4 regions of the Promicromonospora sp. NPDC052451 genome follow, and region 2 is predicted to be linked to each of the others. Evidence: riboswitches for the same ligand, from Rfam matches in the RefSeq annotation. Region 2 holds a riboswitch; each other region holds the start of a gene.

Region 1 (7,124 bases), on a different contig from region 2:
GAGCCGGAACTGGAGCTGGACGCTGAGCACCACGTACCGCGGCGAGGGGTACCAGGGCGCGAGCGGGTCGCTCTCGCGGCCCTCGCTGTGCATGGAGTGCTTGAGCAGCGACGTGCGGTACCCGAAGCCCAGCTCACCGACCGAGAAGGTCCGGACCCGCCGCTCCGCCCGGTCCCAGGTGCGCACCAGGGAGACCACACCGGAGAGCTCCTGGCCGTACGCGCCGATGTTCTGCACCGGTGCGGCGCCGACCGTCCCCGGGATGCCCGACAGGGACTCCACGCCGACCCAGCCCTCGTCGACGGCACGCTCCACGAGCGCGTCCCAGTTCTGCCCGGCCGGCGCGCTGATCACGGCGCCGCCGCAGGTGTCGGCGGACTCGACGGTGATCCCCCCGCGGACATCGCGCACGACCACGCCGTCGAAGCCCTCGTCAGCCACCAGCAGGTTGGAGCCGCCACCCACGACGAGCAGCGGCACGCCGTCGTCGTCGGCGGTGCTCACCGCCTCGATCAGGGCTGCTTCCTCCTCGGCCTCGACGTACGAGGCGGCCGGGCCGCCCACGCGGAGCGTGGTGAGGTCGGCGAGGCTGGGCGCCACCGCTTGCGCCTGGACGGTGTCTGCCGGGTATGGGCTCACCGTGCAAGCCTATCTACCTGACGCGTTGGATTTGTGCACATCTTCGACATGGCGTGGGTGATGTCTGCCAAATCTGGAACCTTCCGGTGTCGGCAGACGTGTTCAATGCTCGCACTGGCGGGCCTGCCCGGCACTCCGGGGCCGTGCCCGTCCCTGCACTACCTCTTCACACCGGCCGCGGACGGCAGCGGACGGACCGAACGGGCCACGGCCAGGCCGAGCACCATCGGGACGAGCAGCACGAGGACCGCCAGGCGATAGCCCGTCGTGTGGGCGACGAAACCGATCAGCGGCGGCCCCACGAAGAACGCGGTGTAGGCGATGGTCGAGACCGCCGCGACGCGCATCGCGGCCCGGCGCGGCTCGTCGGACGCGGCGCTCATCCCCATCGGGAAGCCCATCGCGGCACCCAGCCCCCACAGGCCGACGCCGACCAGGGCCAGCCACAGCACCGGCACCAGCGCGAACGTCAGGACGCCGACGAACGCCAGGAGCGCGGAGAGCACGAGCACCGGCACGCGGCCGAACCGGTCGATGGCCCGCGTACCGGCCAGCCGTGCGGTGGTCATGGCCGTGAGGAAGACCGCGAGGCCCACGGCGCCCATGCCGTCGGAGGTGCCGAACCCGTCCACCACCGCGAGACCCACCCAGTCGTTCGCCACGCCTTCCGTCAGCGCGGCGGCCAGCACCACGAGGCCGATGGCCAGGGTGCGCGACTCACGCCACGCGGCGACCAGCCCCGCCACGCCGGACGACGGCGGGGTCACCTCCCCCGGGTCGGCGCCGTCCGCGCCGGTCGTCCCCGCGGTCGCCGTGCCGTCGGGCAGCGCTGCCGCGACCACGCTCGGCGAGAACCAGCGGGTCCCGATCACCACCGAGGCGAACGCCACGACACCGGCCGCCACCAGGTGCCAGAGCACCGGGACGCCCGCCGTCGCCACGAGGGCCCCGACGCCCGCCCCGAGCACCGTGCCGAACGAGAAGCCGGCGTGGAAGATCGGCATCACCGCACGCCCCAGCCGCTGCTCCACGGCGGCACCCTCGAGGTTCATCGCCGCGTCCCACACGCCGGCGCCCACCCCGAACAGGACCAGGCCGAGCCGCACCGCGAGGTGCTCGCCCTGCGCCACCCCGACGCCCGCGACGGTCAGGCCGACGACCAGGAGCCCGGCGAACGAGAGGACCGTCCGCGCGGTACCGATCCGCTCGGCGACCAGCCCCGACAGGGGGATCGCCGCGACGGAGCCGATGGAGCCGGTGAGCAGGAGCAGGCCCATGTCCTGCTCGGAGAAGGAGAGGCCGTCGCGTACGGCCGGCAGGCGGGACGCCCAGCTCGCGAACGCGAACCCGCTGGCGGCGAAGACCACGAAGACCGCGCGGGCGGCGGCGTGTGCAGTAGGCACGGAACTCCTCGGTGCGATTGAATCTCCCGACCGTAGGCCACAACCTGGGATCAGCCCAGCCGATTCCGCGAGGCGAGAGAAGGACACGCGATGAGCCGCCAGACCGTACGACCGACCCTCGCCCGGGTCGCCGAGCTGGCAGGTGTCTCCGTCTCCACCGCCTCGCTCGCCTTCTCCGGCGCCGGCCCGATCACTCCCGAGACGCGGGAGAAGGTGCTGGCCGCGGCGCGCGAGCTCGACTACTCCGGACCCAACCCCCTCGGGCGGCAGCTCAGGTCGGGCCGGTCCGGCATCGTGGGCGTGGTGATCGGCGACCAGCTCGGCCGGTCCTTCCGTGACCCGGTCTCGACCCAGGTGCTGCACGGCCTGGTCTCGGCCATCGGCGAGCAGGGGCTCGGGGTGCTGCTCATCCCCGGCATGCCGCAGGGCGCCACCGCGCAGTCCGTGGGGCTCGCCGCCGAGGCGGGGCTGCCCGCCGCCGTCGACCCGCTGGTCGAGGCCGCCGCGATGGACGTGGCCGTGCTCGTCTGGGGGACGCTGCCGGACGACCCGAACCTCGCGGCGCTGCAGCGCCGAGGCGTGCCGGTCGTGATCGGCGAGGGGCAGGACGTACCCGGCGTGCCCGTGGTCGGCGTCGACGACCGGCACGGTGCCGCCGAGGCCGTGCGGCACCTCGTCGAGCTGGGGCACACGCGGATCGCGGAGATCGCGCTGCCGTTCGGGCGGGACGAGCGGTCGGGCCTGGTCGACGCCGACCGCCTGGCCGCCGCGGAACGCACCCCCACCCGCAACCGGCTGGCCGGCGTGCGCGACGTCATCGAGCCGGTCATGTCGTGGGAGACGCCGGCGTCGCTCGTGGAGCACGGGCGCGACGCGGCCACCGAGATCCTGTCCGAGTGGGCTCCTGCACGGGACCGGCCGACGGCGATCGTCGCGCACTCCGACCTGCTGGCCGCCGGGGCCGTCATCGCGGCGCGTGAGCTGGGCCTGCGGGTCCCCGAGGACGTGTCCGTGGCCGGATTCGACGGGCTCGACCTGCCGTGGCTGTCCCCCGACGTGCTCACCAGCGTGCACCAGCCGCTCGTCGAGAAGGGCCGGGCGCTCGGCATGGCCGTCGTCGCGCTGCTCGCCGGGGAGGAGCCGGAGTCGGTGCTGCTCCCGGTCACCCTCGTGGAGGGCACCACGACGGGCCCGGTCCCGGACCTGAGCGACCTCCCGTAACACGCCCCGTCGAGTGCGGGATGTTCGCCCTTCTGGCACACGAGAAAGGGCGAACATCCCGCACTCAACGGGGACGGGTCAGGGGCGGAGCTGCGGGGACGGGAGATAGACCTCGCCGCCCGCGGCACGGAACTGCGCGGACTTGGCCGCCATGCCCTCCTCCGCCGCGGCCGCGAGCGCGGCCTGGGCGGGCGCCCCGCCGAACTCGTCGCGGATGTCCTGCGAGATGCGCATCGAGCAGAACTTGGGTCCGCACATCGAGCAGAAGTGCGCGGTCTTCGCCGCCTCGGCCGGCAGCGTCTCGTCGTGGTACGCCTCGGCCAGCTCGGGGTCGAGCGACAGGTTGAACTGGTCGCGCCAGCGGAACTCGAACCGGGCCTTGGACAGGGCGTCGTCCCGGTCTCGCGCACCGGGGTGTCCCTTGGCGACGTCGGCGGCGTGCGCGGCGATCTTGTAGGTGACCACGCCCGTGCGCACGTCGTCACGGTCCGGCAGGCCGAGGTGCTCCTTGGGCGTCACGTAGCAGAGCATCGCCGTGCCGTACCGGGCGATCTCGGTGGCGCCGATGGCGGACGTGATGTGGTCGTAGCCGGGCGCGACGTCGGTGACCAGAGGGCCCAGCGTGTAGAACGGGGCGCCGTCGCACAGCTGCTGCTGCCGCTCCACGTTCTCGCGCACCAGGTGGAACGGGACGTGGCCCGGGCCCTCGACCATGACCTGGACGTCGTGGGTCCAGGCCCGCTTCGTGAGCTCGGCGAGCGTGTCCAGCTCGGCGAACTGGGCCTCGTCGTTCGCGTCGGCGAGCGAGCCGGGGCGCAGGCCGTCACCGAGGGAGAACGCCACGTCGTAGGCCGCGAAGATCTCGCACAGCTCGTCGAAGTGCGTGTAGAGGAAGTTCTCCTGGTGGTGCGCCAGGCACCAGCCGGCCATGATCGAGCCGCCGCGGCTCACGATCCCCGTGACCCGGTCCGCCGTGAGCGGCACGTACCGCAGCAGCACGCCGGCGTGCACCGTCATGTAGTCGACGCCCTGCTCGCACTGCTCGATCACCGTGTCGCGGTAGATCTCCCAGGTCAGCGCGCTCGCGTCGCCGTTCACCTTCTCCAGCGCCTGGTAGATCGGCACGGTGCCGATCGGGACCGGCGAGTTGCGCAGCAGCCACTCGCGCGTCGTGTGGATGTCGTCGCCGGTGGACAGGTCCATCACGGTGTCGGCGCCCCACTTCGTGGCCCACTCGAGCTTTTCCACCTCCTGGGCGATCGAGCTGTGGACGGCGGAGTTGCCGATGTTCGCGTTGACCTTCACGAGGAACGCCTTGCCGATGATCATCGGCTCGGACTCGGGGTGGTTCACGTTGTTCGGGATGATCGCCCGGCCGGCCGCGACCTCGCTGCGGACCAGCTCGACGTCGCAGCCCTCGCGCAGGGCGACGAACCGCATCTCGGGGGTGACCACGCCCTGGCGCGCGTAGTGCATCTGGGTCACCCGCCGGCCGGGCAGCGCCCGGCGCGGGCGACGTCGTTCGCCCTGCCACTCCTGGGTCGCGGCGCCGCGACGCACCGCGCCGCGTCCGTCGTCAGCCAGGGCCCGGCGGCGGCCGTCGTACTCCTCGGTGTCGCCCCGGGCCACGACCCACGGCTCGCGGGCCGGGCCGAGGCCGCGGACCGGGTCGGAGCCCGGACCCTGCGTGCGGTAGACCCGCACCGGAGGGTTCGGGCTGCCGTCGGGGGACGGCGCCAGCGTGATCTCGGTGACCGGCACCCGCAGGCCGGCGTCGTGCCCGGGATCGGTGCCGTGCTCGTACGCGAGCGTGCGGGAAGGGGTGTGCTCCATCATCAGACTCCTGCTTCCTACGCCGGTGTTAACCGGACAGGTTCAACGGTCCCGGGCCGTCCAGCCCGATCTCAGCCCCTGCGCGGGGCACCCGTGGGATCGCGGACGACGTTAGCACCGTGCCACCGTGCGGGTCTTCTTCGGCCGTGCCCAAAACACTTCTGCGCCCGCGTCCGCTCTGATAGAGAAGGTCGACGGCTCGCTCACCGGGACGTGGGCCCCGAAGCCTGGAGGCAGGCATGTCGGTACGGAGAAGGTTGCGGACCACGGCGTTCGCGCTGGCGACGACAGGAGCACTCGTGATGCAGGCAGGGATCACGGCGAGCGCCGTGCCCGCGGGCTCGGCACCGGACGTGGCGGCGTCGGACAACCGGATCACGCTCACCGCGTGGGACGGGGTGCGGGAGCTCCGCGCGGGTGAGACCACCAACCTGCGTGCGGACGCCCGCGGCGGGCTGGTGCTGGGCCGGGGCGGTGCGGTGGTCGAGTACACCGACCCGTTCGGCGACGGCGGCGCCGTGCGCTACGAGACGGGCCGGTGGACGTCGCCCGTGGTCGAGACCGGGTACCCGGTCGACGAGTCGGTGAGCTCGTGGAACGCGAGGACGCCGACGGGGACGTGGGTCGAGATCGAGTTCCGCGGGCGCAAGGCCGACGGGGCGTGGACGAAGTGGTTCGTGATGGGGCGCTGGGCCTCGGGCGACGACTTCTCCCCCGCGGACGGCGGCGTGGGCGACATCCACCGCACCTCCGTCAACGGCCAGGCCGACGACGACGCGTACCTGTTCACCGACACGTACGTCGCGAAGTCGGGACACGAGCCGCACGCGTTCCAGACGCGCGTCACCCTGTACCGGCCGGAGGGCGCCCGGGTGTCCCCGCGGCTGGACGCCGTGACCACCATGACCAACGAGTACCTGCCCGACACGCACTACACCGGCACCAGCGACTTCACGCTGGGCCGCGAGGTCGTGCTCGACGTGCCGCAGTTCAGCCAGAACATCCACCGCGGCGAGTACCCCGAGTTCGGCGGCGGCGGCCAGGTGTGGTGCTCGCCGACGTCGTCCACGATGGTCATCTACTCCTACGGGCGCGAGGTGCCGCCCGAGGAGCTGGAGGGCATCGAGGCACCGAACGGCGACCCGCAGGTCGACTACGCCGCGATGAACACCTGGGACTACGCCTACGAGGGCGCGGGCAACTGGCCGTTCAACGCCGCCTACGCGAACAGGTTCGGGCTGACGTCGTTCGTGACCCGGCTGCGCTCCCTCGCCGAGGCCGAGCGGTTCGTCGCGGCCGGCATCCCGCTGGTCCTCTCGATCAACTTCACGGCGGAGGAGATGCCGGAGGCCGGGTACGAGACCGACGGCCACCTGGTGGTGCTGCGCGGGTTCACGGCCGACGGCGACCCGATCCTCAACGACCCGCACGGCGCCACGAACGACGCGGTGCGGGTCGTGTACACGCGGGAGAACTTCGAGCGCGTCTGGCAGACCTCGACCGACGGCCTGACCTACGTGTACCACCCGAAGGACGTCGACCTCCCCCGGAGGGTCCCGGGCCTCACCCCGAACTGGTAGCCCTCCGTCGAGTGCGGGATGTTCGCCCTTTTCCGTGTGCCGGAAGGGCGAATGTCCCGCACTCAACGGCGCCAGGGGTCAGCGGGGCGGGATCGGGAGCGGGTCGGACGTGTAGGACGCCGAGGTGTGGCCCGGGGCCGAGACGGTGACGCGGACCGTGAGGTCCGCTCCCCGGTCCCGGCCGGTCACGAGGTAGCGGCTGCCGGTCGCCCAGGCCACCGGCTCACCGTCGCGGAGCCAGCGGTAGGCCACGTCGACGTCGTGCGGCAGGTAGGTGCCGGCGTCGGCGGTCAGGATCCGGCCCACGCTGGGCCGGCCCTCGATCGAGGGTCCCGACACGTCCGCGACCACCGGGTCGTGGAGCTCGACGTCGGCCGCCTTGACGAAGACGTGCCGGTGCGCGAGCCAGAGCTGGTAGTACACGTCCTGCCCCCGGACCACCGTGCGG
Region 2 (7,124 bases):
GTCCCCACCCGGCATCTCTCCCGACGACCCCGCACTGCGCGCCGTCGTCATCGGCCTGGTCTCCGTCGAGCGGGTCAAGAGCGTCGTCGCCGTGGTCCGCGGCGTCGACGAGGACGCCGCCGAGCGCGTGCTCACCGATGTGGCCCGCGAGGCCGGTGTGCCCCTGTGGGCGGCCTCCGACCAGGTGCTCGCGAACCTGCAGACCCAGGTGGGCACCGCCGGCCTCACCCCGGACACGCTGGACCGCGCGCTCGACGCCGTCTGCCCGGCGGGTTCGTCAGGCTGAGCGGCCGGCGGCCGTGAGCACCTTCAGCAGGGCGCGCTCGTCGGCGTCCATCCACCGTGACGTGCGCGCGGCGGCGGCGCCGGAGCGCTCGACGAGGCGGTCGAGCTCGGCGCGGTCCTCGGTCAGCAGCACGGGGTGCACGTAGCTCTTGCGGCACACCGCCGGGGTGTTGTGCAGGTGGGCCGCGGCGATCCGGACGGCCTCGGCGCGCTGGGCGTCGTGCTCCTGCCGGGTGTGCGGCGTCAGCCCGCGCAGGTGGCCCAGGACGAGGGCGCTGGCGCCCCACGTCCGGAACGTCTTGGCGGTGTACCCGTCACCCATGACCCGGCCGAGGTACTCGTTGACGTCCCGGGACCCGACGGTGCGGGTCTCGTCGCCGTCCACGTACTGCAGCAGGCGCTGGCCCGGCAGCTCCTGGCACCGGCGCACCACGTTCGCCACGCGCCGGTCGTGCAGGACGACGTCGTGCGGGGTGCCCGACTTGCCGCGGAAGCGGAACCGGATCTCGGCGCCCTGCACCTCGGCGTGCCGGGAACGCAGGGTCGTCAGCCCGAACGACGCGCCGGACCGCACGTACTCGTCGTTCCCGACCCGGATCAGGGTCTCGTCGAGCAGCCGGACGACGGTCGCGACCACCCGCTGCGGGCCCAGCCGCGGTGAGCGCAGGTCGGCGTCGACCTGCTTGCGCAGCGTGACCAGGGCGCGGCCGAACTCCACCAGGTCGTCGAACTTCGCGGTGTCCCGCTGCTCGCGCCACAGCCGGTGGTAGAGGTACTGCTTGCGGTGCCTGGCGTCGCGCCCGGTGGCCTGGAGATGACCGGTGGGGTCGGCGCAGATCCACACGTCGGTCCATGCCGGCGGCACGGCGAGCGCACGGAGGCGGGCCAGCGTCGCGGCGTCGGTGATGCGGGCGCCCCGGTGGTCCGTGTACGAGAACCCGCGACCCCGCCGCCGGCGGTGGATGCCGGGGTCGGAGTCGCTGGTGTGGGTGAGCGCGCTCAGCGGTTGGGCTCGGCATCCGAGATGTCCGCCAGGGCGGACGACGGGTCGCGCTCCACGGCGAGGTCGCCGATCGAGACGATGCCCACCAGCACGTCGCCGTCCAGCACCGGGACCCGGCGCACGGCGGCGGAGCGCATCACCTCGACCGCGGTCTCGACCGGGTCGGTGTGGCCGACCGTGACCACCTTCTCGCTGGCGACCTGCTGCACCGGGGCGTCCACGCCGTGGCCCTCGGCCAGGCCGCGCACCACCAGGTCCCGGTCGGTCACCACGCCGACGGCGGTGTTGTCGCTGGTCACCACCAGCGCGCCGACGTTCTCGGCGGCCATCAGCCGGGCGGCCTCGCGCAGCGGCTGGGTCGCGTCGACGGTGGTGGGTGCGGGGGTCATCACATCGGCGACCGTCTGCCGGGTCGTGTCGTTCTCCATCGTCGTTCTCCATCCCTCGGGGACGTGGACGGCGGGCTGCTTCACCGACCCCTCCAGCATGGCCCGCGGGGCCCTCGCTCGCACGCGCGCCTCAGGCTGCCTCGACCCGCCTGCGCAGTGCGGCCGCGGCGGCCCGCGGGTCGGCGGCCTGCGTGATCGCGCGGACGACGACGATGCGCCGGGCCCCGGCCTCCAGCACCTGGTCCAGGCGCTCGGCGTCGATCCCGCCGATCGCGAACCACGGCGTGGCCGGGGCCCGGCCGGCCACCTCCCGCAGCAGGTCCAGGCCCACGGCGGGGCGGCCCGGCTTGGTCGGCGTGGCCCACAGCGGACCGACGCAGAAGTAGTCGACCCGCGGGTCGGCCTCCGCCGCCAGCGCCTCGTCGAGGGCGTGCGTGGACCGGCCCAGCACCGGGTCGTCGCCCAGCAGGGTGCGCACCGCGTCCGGCGGCAGGTCACCCTGGCCCATGTGCACCACCGGCGCGCGGGTCAGCCGGGCGACGTCGGCCCGGTCGTTGACCGCCCACAGGGCGCCGTGCTCGGTCGCCACGCGCGCGACGAGCGCCTGCAGCTCGATCTCGCGCGCGACGTCCAGCGACTTGTCCCGCAGCTGCACCACGTCGACCCCGCCCTCCAGCGCCGCGTGCAGGAACGGTTCCAGGTCTCCCGTGCCCTCGCGGGCGTCGGTGCACAGGTACAGGCGGGCGTCGGCCAGGCGGGCGCGCGGGTCGGTGCGGTGGTCCACGGCGCGAGTGTAGGCCCGCCCCGCACGGGGGTTAAGGTGGTCGCGTGCACGGGAGCCCCGCACGGGGCTGAGAGGGCGCAGGGCGCCGACCGTCGAACCTGATCTGGGTCATGCCAGCGAAGGGAGCAGCATCATGAGCAGTCGCGCGTGCGACGTCCTCGTGGTCGGCGCGGGCATCGTCGGGCTGACCGCGGCCTGGCGGGCGCTGGACGCCGGGGCCCGCGTGGTCGTCCTGGACCCCGCGCCCGGCGACGGTGCCACCCACGCCGCCGCGGGCATGCTCGCGCCCGTCATGGAGGCCGGCTTCGGCGAGGAGGGGCAGGCCCGGCTGGGCACCGCGGCGCTCGCCCTGTGGCCCGCGTACGCCGCGGCGGTCGAGCACGCGGCCGGCCTGCCGCCCGGCGCCGTCGGCCTGGACACGACGTCGGGCACCCTCGCCCTCGCCTACGACGCCGACGACGTGGTGGCCCTGCGCCGCCTGCTCGCCCTGCACCGCCAGTGGGGCCTCGGCTCGGCCGAGCTGCCACCCGCCGCGGCGCGCGAGCGTGAACCGGGGACGGGGCCCCGGGTGGCGGGTGCGGCCTGGGTGCCGGGGGACCACAGCGCGGACCCGCGGGCCCTGCACGCGGCGCTCGCGGGCGTGGTCGCGGCCCGCGGCACGGTCGTGCGCCGTGCGGCGGCAGCCCTCACCTGGGCGGACGGCGCCGTGACCGGCGCGGTCGACGCCGCGGGCACCACGTACGCGGCCGGCACCGTGGTCCTGGCTGCCGGGCACGCGAGCGGGACCCTGTACGCGGGCGCCCCGACGCGCCCCGTGCCGGGCACGACGCTGCGCCTGCTCGCGGACGCCGACCGGGCACCCCGGGTGGTCGTGCGCGGCGCGGTGCAGGGCCGCCCCGTGTACGCGGTACCCCGCCCCGTGCGGCCCGACGGCACGCGCGAGGTGGTCGTGGGCGCGACGTCCCACGAGCGCGCCGACGACCACCTGACCCGGGCCGGCGACGTCTTCGCCCTGCTGCGTGACGTCCGCGTGCTGCTGCCCGGCCTCGACGAGGCCGTGCTGCTGGAGGCGACCACCCGGTCGCGCCCCGGCAGCCCCGACAACGCGCCGCTGCTGGGCCGGGCCGCCCCCGGCCTCCACCTGGCCACCGGCCACCACCGCAACGGCATCCTGCTGGCCCCGCTCACGGCGGCCGCGCTCGACCACGCGCTGGGTGCGGCCCCGTCCGCCTGGGCGGACGAGGAGGCGGCCGGGGCCGCGGTGGCCGCCGCCGCCCGGTACGCCGACCCGCTCCGGTTCGGCCCGGCAGGCGGCACCCCGGCGGTCCGCACCCCTGTGTCCAGCACCATCGAAGGAGGCACCGCATGACCAGCCACCCCGACCAGACGAGCCACCCCGGCCGCACTGGTTCGCCCGGCACCGCCCTCGTCAACGGCGACCCGTACCCGCTGCCCGCCCCGCTGCCCGTCACCGACCTCGTGGCGCGCCTGCTGCCCGGCGTCGTGGTGGACGGCGCCCCGCAGGGCGTGGCGGTCGCGCTGGACGACGTCGTCGTGCCGCGCGGCGCATGGGACACCACGACCGTCCGCCCGGGCGACCGGGTCGAGGTCGTCACCGCGGTGCAGGGAGGCTGACGATGACGGAGCCGACGGAACCGGTCGTGCCGGACGCGCCCCTGACCATCGCGGGCACGGAGCTGTCCTCACGCCTGGTCATGGGCACCGGGGGAGCGGCGAGCCTGCTCGCGCTGGAGGACGCGCTCGTGGCGTCCGGCACGGAGCTGACCACCGTGGCGATGCGCCGGGTGTCGCGGCCGCGTGCCGCGGACGACCCGGCGCGCGCCGGTGACCCCTCGGTGTGGGGGCTGCTCGCGCGGCTCGGCATCCGCGCGCTGCCCAACACGGCAGGCTGCTTCTCCGTGCACGAGGCGGTGCTCACCGCCCGGCTCGCCCGGGAGGCGTGCGCGACCGACTGGGTCAAGCTGGAGGTCATCGCCGACGACGTGACGCTGCTGCCCGACCCCATCGGCCTCGTGGAGGCCGCGCGGACCCTGGTCGACGAGGGGTTCACCGTGCTGCCGTACACGAGCGACGACCCGGTGGTGGCGCGCCGGCTGGAGGACGTGGGCTGCGCGGCGGTGATGCCCCTGGGCTCGCCGATCGGCTCGGGGCTCGGCATCGCCAACCCGCGCAACATCGAGGCGATCGCCGCGGCGGCGTCGGTCCCGGTGATCCTGGACGCGGGCATCGGCACGGCGTCCGACGCCGCGCTGGCCATGGAGCTCGGGTGCGACGGCGTGCTGCTGGCCACGGCCGTGACGCGCGCCGCCGACCCGGTGCGCATGGCCCGCGCGATGCGCCTGGCCGTCGAGGCGGGGTACGACGCCGCCCGCGCGGGCCGGCCGCCGCGCCGCGAGCGGGCGCTGGCCTCGTCGCCCGTGGACGGGCTGGTCGCCGTCGGCGGCAACCTGGACCTCGCGCTGTGACCGCGCTGCCGCCGCTGGTCGAGCCGGGCCGCGACCTGGGGCGGGACGAGCTGGCCCGGTACGCGCGGCACCTGGTGCTGCCCGGCGTGGGACCCGAGGGCCAGCGCCGCCTGGCGAACGCGCGCGTGCTCGTGGTGGGCGCGGGCGGGCTGGGCAGTCCCGTGCTGCTGTACCTCGCCGCCGCCGGCGTGGGCACGCTGGGTGTCGTGGACGACGACGTGGTCGAGGTGTCCAACCTGCAGCGGCAGGTGGTGCACGGGGTCTCGGACCTCGGGCGGCCCAAGACGGCGTCGGCGCGGGAGGCGGTCGCCGAGGTCAACCCGCACGTCGAGGTCGTGGAGCACCCCGAGCGGCTGACGACGGCGAACGCGCTGGAGGTGCTGTCCGGGTACGACCTGGTGCTCGACGGGACCGACGCCTTCGCGACCCGCTACCTGGTCTCGGACGCCGCCGAGGTGCTCGGCGTCCCGTGCGTCTGGGGCGCGATCCACCGGTTCACGGGGCAGGTCGCCACGTTCTGGGGCGCGCCCCCGGCCGGCGTGGAGGGCGTGACCTACCGGGACGTGTTCCCCGTGCCCCCGCCGCCGGGGGCGTCGCCGGACTGCGCGACGGCCGGGGTGCTCGGCGCGATGTGCGGCACCGTGGGCTCGGTCATGGCCACGGAGGCGGTCAAGCTCGTCACCGGGGCGGGGGACACCCTGCTCGGGCGCCTGGCGGTGTACGACGCGCTGGCCCTGACCTGGCGGCAGCTCACGGTGCGGCGCGACCCGGCCCGGGAGCCGGTCACGGCACTCCTGGCCGCCGCGGACGGAGCCGACCCGTACGCCGTGTTCTGCGGGCTGCCGGCGGCGGACGGCCCCGACGGCACGGACGGCCCCGGCACCGTCTCGGTACGGGAGCTCGCCGCCCTGCGCGACGGCGGCGGGGAGCCCCTGGTGCTGGACGTGCGGGAGCCGTGGGAGGTGGAGCTCACGGCCTGGCCCGGCGCCCGTGTGGTCCCGTCGGGGGCGTTCACCGGCCCGGGGGCCGGCACGGCGGTGGGCGAGGTCGCGGCGTGGGCGGCGGGCCGCCCGGTGCACGTGCTGTGCCAGGCCGGGGTCCGGTCTGAGCGCGTGGCGCGGCGGCTGGCCGAGGCGGGGGTCGGGGCCCGGTCGGTGGCCGGCGGGATCGCGGCCTGGGTGGCCGCCGGGCACGGCTGACGGGCACGGCTGACGGGCACGGCCGACAGGCCCGGGAGTGACGGGCGCCACCTTCCTGGTGGCGCCCATGGGTTGACGGGAACCCGCCAGCGATTAGGTTAGGTCAGGCAAACCTAAGTTCTGGTTCTTCCCTTCCCGCGATCCCTCCGAAGGAGACTTTCGCATGCCCTCACGCCTGCCCGCGGCGACCCAGCCGGTGACGACGAAGCACGACACGACCGCGCTGGTGCGCGGGGCCACGGCGAGCGCCTACGCGGACACCGTCCACGAGGTCGCCCGCGACGTGGCCGCCCGGCTCGCGTCCGTCACGCAGCCGTTCTCCGGCGCCAGCCGCGCCGAGCTGCGGGACTTGGTGGCCGCCGTGGACCTGGACGGTCCGCCGTCGGGCACGAGCGAGGCGCTGCGGGAGGCCGCGGACCTGTACGCGACGCACGCGATCTGGTTCCACGCGCCCACCTACGCGGCGCACCTGAACTGCCCGGTCGCGCTGCCCGCGGTGGGGGCGGAGACGATGCTGGCCGCGATCAACACCTCCGTGGACACCTACGACCAGTCCACGGTGGCCACCCTGATGGAGCGGCGGCTCGTGGAGTGGACCGCGGGCCGCATCGGCTTCCCGGTGGACGGCGGCGAGGGGCCGGGCGCCGACGGCGTCTTCACCTCCGGCGGCACCCAGTCCAACTTCCAGGCCCTGTTCCTGGCCCGGGAGAAGGCGCGGCGGACCGGTGTGCGCCTGGAGTCCATGCGGATCCTGGCCACCGAGGTCAGCCACTTCAGCATCGCCAAGTCCGCGCTCCTGCTCGGCCTGCCCGACGACGCCGTGGTCGCCGTGGGCACCGACGCCGACGGCCGCATGAGCGCCGACGCCCTGGCCCGGACGCTGGTGGACGTCGAACGCACCGGCGACGTCGTGATCGCCGTCGTCGCGACCGCCGGCACCACCGACCGCGGCTGCATCGACCCCCTGGGCCCGGTCGC
Region 3 (7,124 bases), on a different contig from region 2:
GCCGACGGCGCCCCCGTCCCCGACCCGCGCGGCGTCGTCCGCGGGTGGCGCATGTTCGGCCGCGGGCGGGCGGGGCAGCCCGGGGAGGGCTGAGACCCGCCCGCCGGGCCTGACAGGATGGCCCCATGCGAAGCGTCACCCTCCTCGGCTCCACCGGCTCCATCGGCACCCAGGCCGTCGACGTCATCGGGCGCAACCCCGACCGGTTCCGCGTGGACGCGCTGTCCGCCGGCGGCACGGACCTGCCGCTCCTCGCGCGCCAGGCGGCCGCCCTCGGCGTCCGCGCCGTCGCCGTGGCCGACGACGCCGCCCGCCCCGCGCTGACCGCCCTGCTCGCCGAGGCGGGGGCCGACGGCGTCGAGGTGCTCGCCGGGCCCGGCGCCGCCACCGAGCTGGCCGGCCGCGGCAGCGACGTCGTGCTCAACGGCATCACGGGCTCGGTCGGACTGCGGCCCACGCTCGCCGCGCTGGAGGCCGGATCGACGCTGGCGCTCGCGAACAAGGAGTCGCTGGTGGTGGGCGGCGCGCTGGTCACGGCGGCCGTGCGGTACGAGGGCCAGATCGTGCCCGTGGACTCGGAGCACTCGGCCATCGCCCAGGCACTGCGCTCGGGGTCGGCGCCCGAGGTGCGCAAGCTCGTGGTGACCGCGAGCGGCGGGCCCTTCCGGGGACGCACCCGCGACGAGCTGCGCGAGGTCACGCCCGCGCAGGCCCTGCGGCACCCCAACTTCGCGATGGGGCGCGTGGTCACCACCAACTCCGCGACCCTGGTGAACAAGGGCCTGGAGGTCATCGAGGCGCACCTGCTGTTCGACCTCCCGTTCAGCGCGATCGACGTGGTGGTGCACCCGCAGCAGGAGATCCACTCCATGGTCGAGTTCGTGGACGGGTCCACCATCGCGCAGGCCGGCCCGCCGCGGATGCTCGTGCCCATCGCCCTCGGCCTGTCCTGGCCCGACCGCCTGCCCGACGTCGACGTGGGGATCGACTGGACGCAGGCCGCCACCTGGGAGTTCGCGCCGCTGGACGACGACGCCTTCCCCGCCGTCCGCCTGGCACGACAGGTCGGTGAGGCCGGCGGGACGTTCCCCGCGGTCTACAACGCGGCGAACGAGGTCTGTGTGGACGCCTTCCACGACGGCACCATCGGGTTCCTCGACATCGTCGACACGGTCGCCGCCGTCGTCGAGGCGCACGCGGCGACGGGCGCGGGCGATCCGGGGTCGGTCGAAGGTGTGCTGGAGGCCGACGCCTGGGCCCGGGCGCGGGCCGCGGAGATCCTCAAGACGGCGTAGGTGACAAGACGGTGGCAAAGCCGTGGTGGACGGGGCCGTGGCCGCGCCACGGCCCGGCCGCCGTCCCGGTGCCCCCCACCACGAGGTCGTCCGCCGCGCGCAGCGCCCCCGTGAGGTAGGTCTTCGCCGCGCGCACCGCGGGCTCCCAGCCGTCGTGCACGGGTCGCAGCACGGCGCACGCCGAGCTCAGCGTGCAGCCCGTGCCGTGGGTGTTGCGCGTCGCGACCCGGGGCGCGGCGAGCGCCACGACGCCGCCGGCTCCCGCCCCGAGCCCCGGGCCCGCGAGATGGTCCACCGCCTCCGCGGACGTGAGGTGCCCGCCCTTGACCAGGGCGAACCGTGCGCCGAGGCCCAGCAGCGCGCGGGCCTGGTCCGCGGCCTCGGCGGCGTCCCGGGCGGGGTCGGTGCCGAGCAGCACGGCCGCCTCGGGCAGGTTCGGCGTCACGAGGTCGGACAGGGGCAGCAGCTCCTCGCGGAGCACCGTCTCGGCCTCGCGCGCCAGCAGCCGGTCGCCCGACGTCGCGACCATGACCGGGTCGAGCACCACGAACGGCGGCCGCGCACCGGCCCGTAGGTCGCGCAGGGCGGCGGCGATCGCGCGGGCGACCTCGGCGTCCGTCGTCATGCCGATCTTCACCGCGTCCACGGCGACGTCGGCGAACAGGGTGGCGAGCTGTGCGGTGACCATGTCGGCCGGGACGGGCAGCACCCGGGTCACGCCCGTCGTGGACTGCGCGGTCAGGCCCGTGAGCACCGCGCAGCCGTAGCCGCCCAGGGCGGCGAACGTCTTCAGGTCGGCCTGGATCCCGGCACCGCCCGACGGGTCGGAGCCGGCGATCGTCAGCGCCACCACGGGGTGGCCGGCCGGGCGGGTGCGCGCGGCGGCGTCGAGCAGGGGGTCGGGGGGCAGGACGGAGCCCATGAGGCGTTCCCTTCGCTAGCACTACCTAGATCAGGTTCCACGGGTACGTCTCAGCCGGGCTGTGCCCCGGCGCCCCGCGCCATGTGGGCCCACCCTAGACCGGATCGAAGGATCAGTGACCGCGCGTCCAGTTGAAGACCGCCAGGCCCGTCACCAGCGCGCCCACGGTGACCAGGGCCGTGGCCGCGACCGCCTGGACGCCGTCGATCAGCGCCGCGTCCAGGGCCACCTGGACCGTCCCGATCAGCGCGTAGACGCCGGCGAACACCGTGATGGCCGACAGGGTGCCGTCCATGAGCCGGCGCCTGCTGCGCTCCCGCCTCGCCTCCTCGGCGCGCTCGCGGTCGCCGTGCAGACGCTCGAGGGCGGCGAGCCGCGTGGCGATGGGTTCCTGGAGCAGCTCGCGCAGCCGTTCGGTGACCACCGCGGCCTGCTGCTCGAAGTGCGAGGCGTGCAGGAGCTGGTTGAGCATCCGGGACTCCAGGGCGGAGGCCAGGAACGTGGGTGAGGTGATGGTGGTCAGCGTGGTGCGCACCTCCGAGGCGAACTCGTGCAGGCGCAGCTGCTCGCGGGTCAGCCGTTCCTTGCGCTCGGCCAGGTCGGCGCCGTTGTTCACGTCGTGGTCGGCGAGCATGGCCGCGACGATCCGCAGGTGGTCGGCCAGCGTGGCGTTCCAGGCGCTGAACAGCCCGTTGAGGCTCGCGACGAACTCGGCCAGCGAGCCGTACTGGGAGATCTTGAAGTGCGCCGCGCCGACCAGCGCGACCGTCGTGGAGTTGGTGGTCACCGCCACGACGTCACCCAGGTGCCGCACTCCTTCCAGGAGCACCGGGTTGCGCTGGCGCAGGGTCCAGTCGCACAGCGTCGCGGTGCCGTACGAGACCGGCTGGAGCAGCACCTGCGAGCCGAACGCGGCGAGCAGCTCGTCACCCATCGCGACCGGCGTGCGGACCGCCCGGGGTGCCGCGGGGCCGGTGCCGCGGCTGGCCTCGTAGACGGTGGTGACCACGTGCGCCCGTCCCTGGGCGATCTCGGTCCCCGTGCGGACCAGGTCCGCCGTGGCGCGCTGGAGCAGGTCGGCGAGGTCGAACAGGCGCTCGGGCGGCAGGGCGTCGCCGTGGTCGACGTCGAGCGGCGAGCCGTCCGGCGCGATCCACCGCACCCGGATGTCGGCGTGCAGGTTGGACAGCCGGAACCGGGCGTCGCGCACCTGCTGCGGCGACTGGTCGTGCGCCGAGTACCGGAACCGCACGTAGTGGTTGCCGAACTCGGTGAACCGCACGTCGCAGGTCAGCTCGGCGATGAGCGTGCCGTCGGGCTGCTCCAGCCGCACGTCGGGCATGGACAGCGAGGCCCCGCCGTACGGGCGGGCGGCACGGTCGACGCTCGCCCAGACGTCGTCCATCTTGAGGCGGGCGCGTGTCGCGACGGTCCGGACGCCCAGCAGCCAGGGGCGTTCGTCGCGGTCGGCGATGCCGCGGATCGCCGCAACGGCGGCGGCCGGGCTCACGTCCCGCAGCCCGAACGGGTAGATGTAGACGGTCTTGAGCCGGTCCAGCGTGAGCCACCGCGCGCCGAGGTTGCGGTGCAGCTCCGTCAGGTGCATCCGGTAGGAGCGCAGCTCGCTGGCCAGGATGTAGTTGAGGTGCCGGTCGGTCTCGGCGGCGCGCAGCCCGTCGAGCGCGGGGCCGAGGCGGTCGGGCCGGCCCGCCATCGCCTCGTCCGCGGCCACCGACGCCTCGGCGAGCGCGCGGAAGTAGCGGATCCGCGTCACGGCCTGCGGTACGAGCTCCCGGCGGAACGGGGACGCCGGGTCGGGGATGGCCCGGGCGGCGCGCAGCAGGTCCGCGCACCTCTGACCCGCCCGCGCGGCAGCCCCGGCGAGCCGGGGCAGGCTGCCCGCGCTGCGGGCGGCCGACGTGTGCATCTGCGTGATGAGCGTGCGCAGCAGCACGGCCACGGCGTCGCCCTCGGCCCGGCACACGGCGTCGGGGGCCTCGTCGCGGCACGTCTCCCAGGTCTCGACGAACGCGCGCAGCGGCACGATGATCCGGCCGTGCCGGAACGTGTACTGCAGCGCGTCGCTGGCCTGCGACCACAGGTAGAGGCCGAGGAGCGCGGCACCGCGCGGCAGGCCGGCGACGGCCCGCAGGACGGCGGCGGTCTGCGGGCCGCGCGGGTCGCCGGGCAGCGGGTGGCGCCGGTTGGGCGCCTCGCCGTCCTCGCCCATGTTCCAGCGGGACGCCGCCCAGATCGCGCTGACGTCGACCCCGGCCTCGCGCAGGTGCCGGGCCACCCGGGAGTCGCCGTCCGGACCCGACCACGCCTCGGTCTGGAAGACCGCGGCGAGGCTGTCGGCGAGCGCCGCGGGACCGTGGGTGTGCCCGACCTCGGGTACGGACGAAACAGACATGCCGCCAGGTTAATGATCGGTAACCGAAGTTTCAAGGAATTGTCATGGAACGGGAGTGGCGTGAACGTCGAGTGGTCGAGCCGAGGGGAGCCGTGCGCTGCCTTCCGGGCTGTCGGACAGGTGCCGTAGTCTCGGTGCCGTGAGCATCGTTCCGCACATCGTTGGTGTGCTCGTCCTCCTGCTCGGCGTCGTCGTCTCGGTGGGGCTGCACGAGCTGGGGCACATGGTCCCGGCCAAGAAGTTCGGCGTCCGGGTGAGCCAGTACTTCGTGGGCTTCGGGCCCACGCTCTGGTCGCGGACCAAGGGGGAGACGGAGTACGGGATCAAGGCGATCCCGCTCGGCGGGTTCGTGCGGCTGGTCGGCATGATGCCCCCGGCCCCGGAGGGTGCGCGGCGCGGCAAGGGCTTCTGGAGCGACCTGGTGGCCGACGCGCGGGACGCATCGGTGGCCGAGGTGCGGCCCGGTGAGGAGCACCGCGCCTTCTACAACCTGTCGACGCCCAAGAAGCTCGTGGTGATGTTCGGCGGGCCGTTCATGAACCTCGTGATCGCGACGGTGCTGATGGCCGTCATCCTCATCGGTTACGGACTGCCCGCCGTCTCCACCACGGTCGCCCAGCTCTCGGAGTGCGTACCGGCCTCCGTCACCTCCACCGCCTCGGGCGACGACTGCGAGGGGCAGCCCGCCGCACCCGCCGCGGCCGCGGGGCTGGAGCCCGGGGACGAGGTGGTCTCGTTCGGCGGCACCGAGGTGCACGGCTGGCAGCAGCTCGTCGGCCTCATCAACGACTCCGCCGGGCGCGAGTCCGAGATCGTGGTGCTGCGCGACGGCGAACGCGTCGCCCTGGAGGTCACCCCGGCCCGTACCGACCGCCCCGTCGTGGACGAGGAGGGCGCCCCCGTCCTGGATGCTGCGGGGGAGCCCGTCGTCCGCCCCGGCGGTTTCGTGGGCTTCTCACCGCTCCAGGTGCGCGAGCCCCAGCCCGTGTCGAGCGTGCTGCCGGCCGTCGCGGACCAGACCTGGCAGACGGCCACCATGGTCGCCACGCTGCCCGTCCGCGTGGCCGACGCTGCCACGCAGGCATTCAGCGCCGAGGAACGCTCGCAGGACTCGGTGCAGTCGGTCGTCGGCGTCGCGCGGATCAGCGGCCAGATCATGGCCCTGGACGAGGCGATCCTCGACCGCGTGATGATCTACCTGAGCCTGCTCGCCAGCCTGAACATCGCGCTGTTCGTCTTCAACATGATCCCGCTGCTGCCGCTGGACGGCGGGCATCTGGTCAACGCCCTCTACGAGGGCGGCAAGCGCACGGTCGCCCGGGTGCGCGGCGCCGCCGTCCTGCCCGGCCCGGCCGACGTCGCCCGCATGACTCCCGTGGCCTACGTGGTCTTCCTCGTGCTGCTCGGGGTGGGCGGCATCCTCATCGTGGCCGACCTGGTGGATCCGGTGCGGATCACGTGACGCCGAGCACGATGTGCGTTTTGACCCTTCCGAAGAGTGGATACTGAGTCCGTGACCGCAATCAGCCTCGGCATGCCAGCAGCACCCCCGCCGGTCCTCGCCCCCCGCCGCAAGACCCGCAAGATCAAGGTGGGCAAGGTCGAGGTGGGTGGTGACGCACCCATCAGCGTGCAGTCCATGACCACCACGCCCACCACCGACATCAACGCGACCCTCCAGCAGATCGCGGAGCTCACGACGGCCGGCTGCGACATCGTCCGCGTCGCCGTCCCGAGCGCCGACGACGCGGAGGCGCTGCCGATCATCGCCAAGAAGTCGCAGATCCCCGTGATCGCGGACATCCACTTCCAGCCCAAGTACGTGTACGCCGCGATCGACGCCGGCTGCGCCGCCGTCCGCGTGAACCCGGGCAACATCCGCAAGTTCGACGACCAGGTCAAGCAGATCGCGCAGGCCGCCAAGGACGCGGGCGTGTCGCTCCGCATCGGCGTCAACGCGGGCTCGCTCGACAAGCGCCTCCTGGAGAAGTACGGCAAGCCCACCCCCGAGGCCCTGGTGGAGTCGGCCGTGTGGGAGGCCAGCCTCTTCGAGGAGCACGACTTCCACGACTTCAAGATCTCGGTCAAGCACAACGACCCCGTGGTCATGGTCCGCGCCTACGAGCTGCTCTCCGAGCGCGGCGACTGGCCCCTGCACCTCGGCGTCACCGAGGCGGGCCCCGCGTTCCAGGGCACCATCAAGTCGGCCACCGCGTTCGGTGCCCTGCTCAGCAAGGGCATCGGCGACACGATCCGCGTCTCCCTCTCGGCCCCGCCGGTCGAGGAGGTCAAGGTCGGCAACCAGATCCTGCAGGCGCTCAACCTGCGTCCGCGCAAGCTCGAGATCGTCTCCTGCCCGTCCTGCGGCCGGGCCCAGGTGGACGTCTACACGCTGGCCGAGAAGGTCACCGCCGGCCTGGAGGGCATGACCGTCCCGCTGCGCGTCGCCGTCATGGGCTGCGTCGTCAACGGCCCGGGCGAGGCCCGCGAGGCC
Region 4 (7,124 bases), on a different contig from region 2:
GAGCCCCACGAGGTCCAGCAGGGCGGCGACCCGCTCGTCCCGCTCCTGGCGGGTCAGGGGCAGGGTCTCCAGCCCGTAGGCCACGTTCCGCCGCACGTCCCGGTGCGGGAAGAGCTGTCCGTCCTGGAACATCAGCCCGAACCGGCGCCGGTGCACGGGCACCCCGGCGAGGTCGGCGCCGTCGTACAGCACGTGCCCGCCGGCCAGCGGCTCCAGCCCGGCCACGGCCCGCAGCAGGGAGGACTTGCCGCAGCCGCTCGGCCCGAGCAGCGCCACCACCTCGCCGGGCTCGACGGCCAGCGTCACGCCGTCCACGGCCGTCGTGCCGCCGTACCGGACAGAGACGTCCCGGACCTCCAGCCCCGCCATCAGAACTCCCCTCCCGCGCGGTCGTCGCGCAGTCGCTCCGCCACCATCATCACCGTCGCGGCCAGCGCGGCCAGCACCACGGACGCCGCGAGCGCCATCCCGTAGTTCTCCGCCCCGGGCCGCCCGATGAGCCGGTAGATCACGACCGGCAGGGTGGCACCGTCGGGCCGCGCGAGGAACGACGTGGCGCCGAACTCGCCGAGCGACACCGCGAACGCGAACCCGGTGGCCAGCCCGACCGACCGCAGGGCGATCGGCAGGTCCACGGTGCGCAGCACGCGGCCGGGCCCGGAGCCGAGCACGGCGGCGACCTCGCGCAGACGGGGGTCGATGGCCCTCAGCACCGGCAGCACGGTGCGCACCACGAGCGGCACGGCCACGACGGCCTGGGCCACCGGCACGAGCAACCCCGAGGTGCGCAGGTCGACGCCGAGCACCGGCTGGTCCATGGTGATCAGGAACCCGAAGCCGACGGTCACCGCGGACACGCCCAGAGGCAGCATGAACAGGCCGTCGAGCGTCCCGACGGCGCGCCGCGCCCCCACCGACCGGGGCCGACGGGACACGACGAGGGCGACGAGCCCGCCCACGACCAGCGCGATCACCGTGGCGGCCAGCGCGATCCGCAGCGAGGTGGCCGTGGCCTCCCAGACGGTGACGACCAGGGCGTTGCGCTCGCCGGTGGTGCCGAGCGCGAGGTAGTTACCGGGTCCCCAGGAGCCGTCGGGCTCGCGGAACGAGCGGGCCACCAGGCCGGCCAGGGGCAGCACGATGAGCCCGGCGACGATCACGATGCCCGCGAGCGCCGCGGCGGCGTCGGCGGGCGAGCGCCAGGACAGGGGGCGTGCCGTCCGGCGCGCCGAGACGAGGTGCAGGGCGGCCTCGCGGCGCCGTCGGGCCCGCGCGGAGACGGCCAGGGCGCCCGAGATGACCACGAGCTGCAGGATCGAGAGCACGGAGGCCGCCTGCAGGTCCAGGAACTGGGTGGTGCGGGTCCAGATCTCGGTCTCGATGGTCCCGTACCGCACGCCGCCGAGCACGAGCACCACCCCGAACGCGGTGGCGCAGAACAGGAAGACCACCGAGGCCGCGGACGTGATCGCGGGCGCGAGCGAGGGCAGGGTGACGGTGCGGAACACCCGGGCGGGTCCCGCGCCGAGCGAGGCCGCGGCCTCCTCGGCGCGGGGGTCGAGCCGTTCCCACAGCCCGCCCACGGTGCGCACCACCACCGACACGTTGAAGAAGACGAGCGCGACGACGATCCCGGCGAGCGACTCCTCGAGCCCGAGGAACCCGAGGGTGCCGCTGGGCGCGAACAGCGCGCGGAACGCGACGCCGACCACGACGGCCGGCAGCACGAACGGCACCGTCACCAGCCCGCGCGCCAGGGTGCGCCCGGGGAACGCCCGCCGGTACAGGAGGTAGGCGAGCGGCAGGCCGAGCAGCACCGAGAACACCGTGCCGAGCACCGCCTGGGTGAGCGTGAGCCCCACGAGCCGCCAGGTGCGCGGCCGGGACAACACCTCGGCGAAGCCGGTGAGGTCGAGCGCGCCGTCGGGCACGAAGCCCCGCACGACGAGCGCGACCACCGGCCACGCGAAGAAGACGCCGAGGAAGGCCAGGGGGACGGCGACCGCCGCTCCCCACAGGAACGGTGCGAGCCGCGGGCCGCGCCGGGGCCGGTCCGTCGGCGTCCGGCTCAGGCTCAGCCCACGACCGTCTCGGTCCACCGTTCGATCCACTCGTCGCGGTGCTCGCTCACGTCGGCGGGGTCCACCTCGAACGGTGCCTCGGCCTGCGGCGCGAACTTCTGCCAGTCGGCGGGGAGCTCCACCGAGGCATCGGCCGGGTACATGTACATCGACTCCGGCAGGGCGGCCTGCACGTCCTCGGTGAGCAGGAAGTCCACCAGGGCGCGGGCGCCCTCGGGGTTGTCGGAGCCGGCCAGCACGCCCGCGTACTCGACCTGCCGGAAGCAGGTGTCCAGCAGCGCGCTGGTGGTCGACGCGGCGCCGTCCTCGGTCACGGTGAACGCGGGCGACGTCGCGTACGACAGCGCCAGCGGCCGCTCACCGCCCTCGCCCGCCCCGGAGAAGTCCACGTAGTAGGCGTCCTCCCACGAGTCGGCGACCTTGACGCCGTTGTCCACGAGCGACGCCCAGTAGTCCTCGAACCCGTCCTCGCCGAACGCGCCGATCGTCGCCAGCAGGAACGCGAGCCCCGGGGACGACGTCGCCGGGTTGGTCACCACGAGCAGGTCCTTGTATTCGGGGTCGGCGAGGTCCTCCAGGGTCTTCGGCACCTCCAGGCCCGACTCCTCGAACCACGCCTCGTCGGCGTTCACGCACACGTCGCCCTGGTCGACCGGTGTGAGCGCACCGCCCACCTGCTCGACGCCCTCGGGCAGGCCCTCCGGCGTGTACTCCTCGACCACCCCGGCCTCCAGCGCGCGGGAGGCGAACGTGTTGTCGATGCCGAACACGACGTCGCCCAGCGGCGCGTCCTTGGTCAGCACCAGCTGGTTCACGAGCGTCCCGGCGTCGCCCGCCGCACTGACCTCGACGGTCAGGCCCGACTCCTGCTCGAACCGGTCCACCAGCTTCTCGTCCAGCGCCCACGAGTCGTGGGTCACCAGCGTCACGGTGCCCGACGCCGCGCCTGCCGACGTGGTGTCCTCGGAGCCGGTACCGCCCGAACCGCCGGCGCAGCCGGCGACCAGGAGTGCCACGGCGACCGCGCCGCCGACCGTACCGCTGTGGAAGGCGCCCCTGGGGGCACCGGAAAGACGCAACATCGTGCCTCGACTTCCTCCGCCGGTGTGAACCGGATCAGGTTCAAGGGTCTGCGGTTCTCCGCACTCTCAGCGCCGTCGGGGCGCTCCCCTGTCGTTTCCGTGCAGCCTAGTCCGCCGTCGGGGGCTACGGTGTAGAGGTGGCCCAGATTGAGACGGAACAGACACTCGCCGAGAAGGTCGGCACCCTCGCCCTGACTATCGCGGCCGGCTGGGTCGCGCAGAAGGCGGTCAGCATGATCTGGAAGGGTGTGACCGGCAACGACGCCCCCAACAAGCCGGACGACCCGGAGCTGGACCTGGTGCAGGCGACGGTGTTCGCGGCCGTCGCGGCCGGCACGGCGGTGTTCGCCAAGCGCCTGGCCGCGAAGGGCGCGCACACCGCCGCACTGCGTATCGCGGCGCGTCGCTCAGCGGTGTGACCGGCGCGGCCGCCGGGTCAGCAGCGCGTCATGGCTCCGCGGCCGCCCCACCGGCTGGACGGCGTCGAGCGCGCGCGTCAGCGCGGCCTGCGTCACCCCCGCCTTCTCGTCGTCGGCGCGGAGCGCGGCCATGACCTGGTCCGCCGCGAGACGCAGGGGCACGCCGACGGTGGCGGCGACCTCGCGCAGGGTCGCGTCGGCGGTCGCCTCGTCCACTCCGCGTACCGCGACGATGACGCCCTTGACCTGCTCGATCGCCGCCTGGCTGACGAACGCGCGCTGGACCGCCCCGGCCGAGCGGCGGTTCAGCGCTTCCTTCTGGACCGGCGTCACGTCCAGCACGTAGCCCGCCACCTCGGGACCTCCGCCGGATTCTCGACGTTGCCCCTGGCCGATGACCACGACCGATCGCGTGCGCCCGTTCTTGTCGACGATGCGGTGGGCGCAGGCGAACGGCCGGCCGACCCGCAGGGCCTCGCTGGCGGCGCGCACCACCCGGAGGCGGTCGTCAGGGTGCTTGCGGGAACGTAGCGCGTCGAGGCCGGGTTCCACCTCGTGCCGCCGCCAGCCGTGCATGGTGTAGACCTCGTCGGACCACCACCAGTCGCCGGTTGCCAGGCCTACGCGGTACCGGCCGATCAGCAGGTTGGTCCCGATGCCGAGGGCGTCCGCCAGCTCGCCGGGCGCGACCCGTGGCATGGCGGACGGGACGTCGCCGCCGTCCACGAGGGCGAGACCGTGCTTCTTGTCGGGGGACATGTGAACCTCCCAGATCCGAGGGGACCTGGAGCCGCTTCATGACTCCGAGACCAACCACCTTAGAACAGTTCGGATACTTCGGACAGCCGAACGGGCACCGGAGCGCTCGTGGCACCCTGGTCCCGTGAGCTTCACGCATCTGGACGACCGCGGCCAGGCCCGCATGGTCGACGTCACCGCCAAGCAGCCGACGGTCCGTTCCGCCACCGCCTCGGGCACGGTGCGCTGCACCCCCGACGTCGTGCGGGCCCTGCGGGACGGCGCCGTACCCAAGGGCGACGTCCTGGCCGTGGCCCGCATCGCGGGCATCGCGGCCGCCAAGCGGACACCCGAGCTGCTGCCGCTGGCGCACGTGATCGGCGTGCACGGCGCCGCGGTCGACCTCGTGGTGACCGACGACGGCGTCGAGGTCACGGCGACCGTGCGCACCGCCGACCGCACGGGTGTCGAGATGGAGGCGCTGACGGCCGTGGCAGTCGCCGGCCTGGCCGTCGTCGACATGGTCAAGGGGCTCGACAAGTCCGTCTCGCTCGCGGACGTGCGCCTGGAGCGCAAGACGGGCGGCAAGTCCGGCGACTGGGTGCGCGGCGCATGATCACCGTCCGCTACTTCGCCGGTGCCCGCGAGGCGGCCGGGCTCCCCACCGAACAGGTCGACGGGCCGACCTCGGTCGCCGCCCTTCGCACCGCCCTGGCCGGCGCACACCCGGGCCTCGGCGACGTGCTGCCGCGCTGTGCCCTGCTCGTCGCGGGGGCACGGACGACGGACGGTGCCGCGCCGGTGCCGGACGGGGTCACCGTGGACGTGCTGCCGCCCTTCGCGGGCGGCTGAGCCGGCCGGGCTCCGCGCCGTCGCGGGCTCAGTGGTCGGCGCCGTCGAGCTGGGACCGCACGTGGGGCCACAGCGTGAGCACCACCTGGAGCCCGTCGCGCACGCCGCCGGAGGATCCCGGCAGGTTCACGACGAGCGCGCGCGCCCCGTCACCCGACCGGGCGACGCCGGCGAGCCCGCGGGAGAGCACGGCCGTGGGCACCCCGGCGGCGACCCCCTGCTGCCGCACCGACTCCGCGATGCCGGGGATCTGGTACTCGAGCACCTCGGCCGTGCCCTCAGGGGTGAGGTCGCGGGGCGTGATACCCGTACCGCCCGTGGTGACCACCAGCCGGGCGCCGTCGTCGAGCGCGGTCCGCAGCACTCCGCGGACCGGCTCGACGCCGTCGGGCACCAGGTAGGTGCGCACCTCGGTGTGGCCCGCCTGGCGCAGGAGCGACACGGCGGTGGGGCCGGAACGGTCCTCGGCCTCGCCGCGCGCGCAACGGTCGGAGACGGTGATCACCGCTACGTGGTCGGACGTCATGCCGACACGCTATCGGCCTCCGGCTCCGGGGACTGCTCGGACTCCAGGGCCTTGGCACGCCGGTGCGCCCGCACCGACCAGAAGACGGCGGCAGCCCAGCCCAGCCAGATCACCACGTAGACGGGGATCTTCACGGGGTCCGTGGCGGCGATCCAGTCGCTGTTGAGCAGGGTGCGCGTGTTGGTGAGCACGATGACGCCACCCACGAGCGACCCGAGGATGCGCGGCGGCACGAGGCGCACGAGCCAGGCGGCGATCGGCGCGGCGATCAGGCCGCCGATGAGCAGCGCCAGCACCCAGGTGAAGTCGATGCCCTCGCCCGACAGGCCCACGAAGAAGCCGACGCTGGCGGCGATCGCCACGAGGAACTCGCTGGTGTCGATCGAGCCGATCACCTTGCGGGGCTCCAGGCGGCCGCTGGCCAGGATCGCGGGCGTACCCACCGGGCCCCAGCCGCCGCCACCGGTGGCGTCGAAGAAGCCCGCCACGAGGCCGAGCGGGGCGAGGAACCGCTTGCGCAGCGGCTTGTCCGAACGGGTGGGCAGCCCCTGCACCGTGAAGCGCAGCAGCACGTACAGGCCGAGCGCCAGCAGGATGATCGACATCACCGGGGCGGCGATCTCCGTCGACAGCGACGAGAGGAACGTGGCGCCCGCGAAGGCGCCGATCGCGCCGGGGATACCGATCTTGGCGACGACCTTCCAGTCGACGTTGCCGAAGCGCCAGTGGGAGGCGCCGGAAGCGAGCGTGGTGCCGATCTCGGCGAGGTGAACGGTGGCCGAGGCGGCTGCCGGGTTGGTGCCGATCGCCAGCAGCAGCGTCGTGGAGGTGACGCCGTAGGCCATGCCCAGACTGCCGTCCACGAGCTGCGCGCCGAGGCCGACGAGCGCTAGCAGGATCAGGGTTCTCATGGTCGTTGCCTTCCAGGTCCGGGGGGGGTGCGGCACAGGGCCGCGCGAGCGCGGTTCCCCCAGTATCCATCCATCCCGGTCGGAAACAACAAGCATCTCAGACATCGGATTAGTGCGTATGCGGAACGAGGGGCCCGAACCCTCGGGGATCCGTCAGAAAATCAGCCGGACGATTCTCAGGATGTGGACGCCTCCCGGGCGGCCCCGGGCGCCGTCAGGAGTTGGCCCAGGCCGACTCGCCCTGCGTCAGCGCCCGGACCTCTTCCGGCAGGTTGCCCGCCACCAGGTCGGCGAGAGAAACCGCCTCCAGCACGGCACGCACGTTGGCCCGCAAGGCCACCCACACGTGCAGCAGGGGCGCGGCCGCGCCCTGGAACTCCAGGTCGGAGGGCCGGTTGCCCCGGACGAAGACGAGCGGGCCGTCCACGGCGCGCACGACGTCGGCGATCGTGATCGTGTCGGCGGACCGCGCCAGGCGGTAGCCGCCGCCGGCCCCGCGGTGGCTCGTGACGAGC

The links. Region 2 has a riboswitch for thiamine pyrophosphate ahead of ACIG47_RS24820 (FAD-dependent oxidoreductase). Riboswitches for the same ligand answer to the same signal wherever they lie in the genome.
Region 1: linked by a shared signal. The riboswitch ahead of thiC (phosphomethylpyrimidine synthase ThiC) and the one ahead of ACIG47_RS24820 (FAD-dependent oxidoreductase) in region 2 are both predicted to bind thiamine pyrophosphate.
Region 3: linked by a shared signal. The riboswitch ahead of thiD (bifunctional hydroxymethylpyrimidine kinase/phosphomethylpyrimidine kinase) and the one ahead of ACIG47_RS24820 (FAD-dependent oxidoreductase) in region 2 are both predicted to bind thiamine pyrophosphate.
Region 4: linked by a shared signal. The riboswitch ahead of ACIG47_RS16550 (thiamine ABC transporter substrate binding subunit) and the one ahead of ACIG47_RS24820 (FAD-dependent oxidoreductase) in region 2 are both predicted to bind thiamine pyrophosphate.

What each region holds. Positions count from the first base shown of each region.
Region 1 covers NZ_JBIUAP010000013.1:123,603-130,726, reverse strand. The annotation lists gene ACIG47_RS21055 (UDP-N-acetylmuramate dehydrogenase) at 1-639, opposite strand, end outside; gene ACIG47_RS21050 (MFS transporter) at 798-2,042, opposite strand; gene ACIG47_RS21045 (LacI family DNA-binding transcriptional regulator) at 2,133-3,263, shown strand; gene thiC (phosphomethylpyrimidine synthase ThiC) at 3,342-5,096, opposite strand; TPP riboswitch at 5,094-5,199, opposite strand; gene ACIG47_RS21035 (C39 family peptidase) at 5,336-6,676, shown strand; gene ACIG47_RS21030 (N-acetylmuramoyl-L-alanine amidase) at 6,755-7,124, opposite strand, start outside.
Region 2 covers NZ_JBIUAP010000020.1:13,753-20,876, reverse strand. The annotation lists gene ACIG47_RS24840 (hypothetical protein) at 1-286, shown strand, start outside; gene ACIG47_RS24835 (DNA topoisomerase IB) at 278-1,249, opposite strand; gene ACIG47_RS24830 (CBS domain-containing protein) at 1,285-1,716, opposite strand; gene thiE (thiamine phosphate synthase) at 1,808-2,461, opposite strand; TPP riboswitch at 2,500-2,603, shown strand; gene ACIG47_RS24820 (FAD-dependent oxidoreductase) at 2,595-3,830, shown strand; gene thiS (sulfur carrier protein ThiS) at 3,827-4,096, shown strand; gene ACIG47_RS24810 (thiazole synthase) at 4,099-4,947, shown strand; gene ACIG47_RS24805 (ThiF family adenylyltransferase) at 4,944-6,146, shown strand; gene ACIG47_RS24800 (pyridoxal phosphate-dependent decarboxylase family protein) at 6,310-7,124, shown strand, end outside.
Region 3 covers NZ_JBIUAP010000014.1:104,904-112,027, forward strand. The annotation lists gene ACIG47_RS21810 (RyR domain-containing protein) at 1-93, shown strand, start outside; gene dxr (1-deoxy-D-xylulose-5-phosphate reductoisomerase) at 126-1,295, shown strand; gene thiD (bifunctional hydroxymethylpyrimidine kinase/phosphomethylpyrimidine kinase) at 1,282-2,217, opposite strand; TPP riboswitch at 2,207-2,304, opposite strand; gene ACIG47_RS21825 (hypothetical protein) at 2,330-4,630, opposite strand; gene ACIG47_RS21830 (M50 family metallopeptidase) at 4,770-6,092, shown strand; gene ispG (flavodoxin-dependent (E)-4-hydroxy-3-methylbut-2-enyl-diphosphate synthase) at 6,165-7,124, shown strand, end outside.
Region 4 covers NZ_JBIUAP010000009.1:5,167-12,290, reverse strand. The annotation lists gene ACIG47_RS16560 (ABC transporter ATP-binding protein) at 1-369, opposite strand, end outside; gene ACIG47_RS16555 (ABC transporter permease) at 369-2,072, opposite strand; gene ACIG47_RS16550 (thiamine ABC transporter substrate binding subunit) at 2,075-3,163, opposite strand; TPP riboswitch at 3,158-3,263, opposite strand; gene ACIG47_RS16545 (DUF4235 domain-containing protein) at 3,301-3,582, shown strand; gene ACIG47_RS16540 (PAS and ANTAR domain-containing protein) at 3,571-4,341, opposite strand; gene moaC (cyclic pyranopterin monophosphate synthase MoaC) at 4,466-4,936, shown strand; gene ACIG47_RS16530 (MoaD/ThiS family protein) at 4,933-5,172, shown strand; gene ACIG47_RS16525 (molybdenum cofactor biosynthesis protein B) at 5,201-5,698, opposite strand; gene ACIG47_RS16520 (sulfite exporter TauE/SafE family protein) at 5,695-6,609, opposite strand; gene ACIG47_RS16515 (RrF2 family transcriptional regulator) at 6,824-7,124, opposite strand, start outside.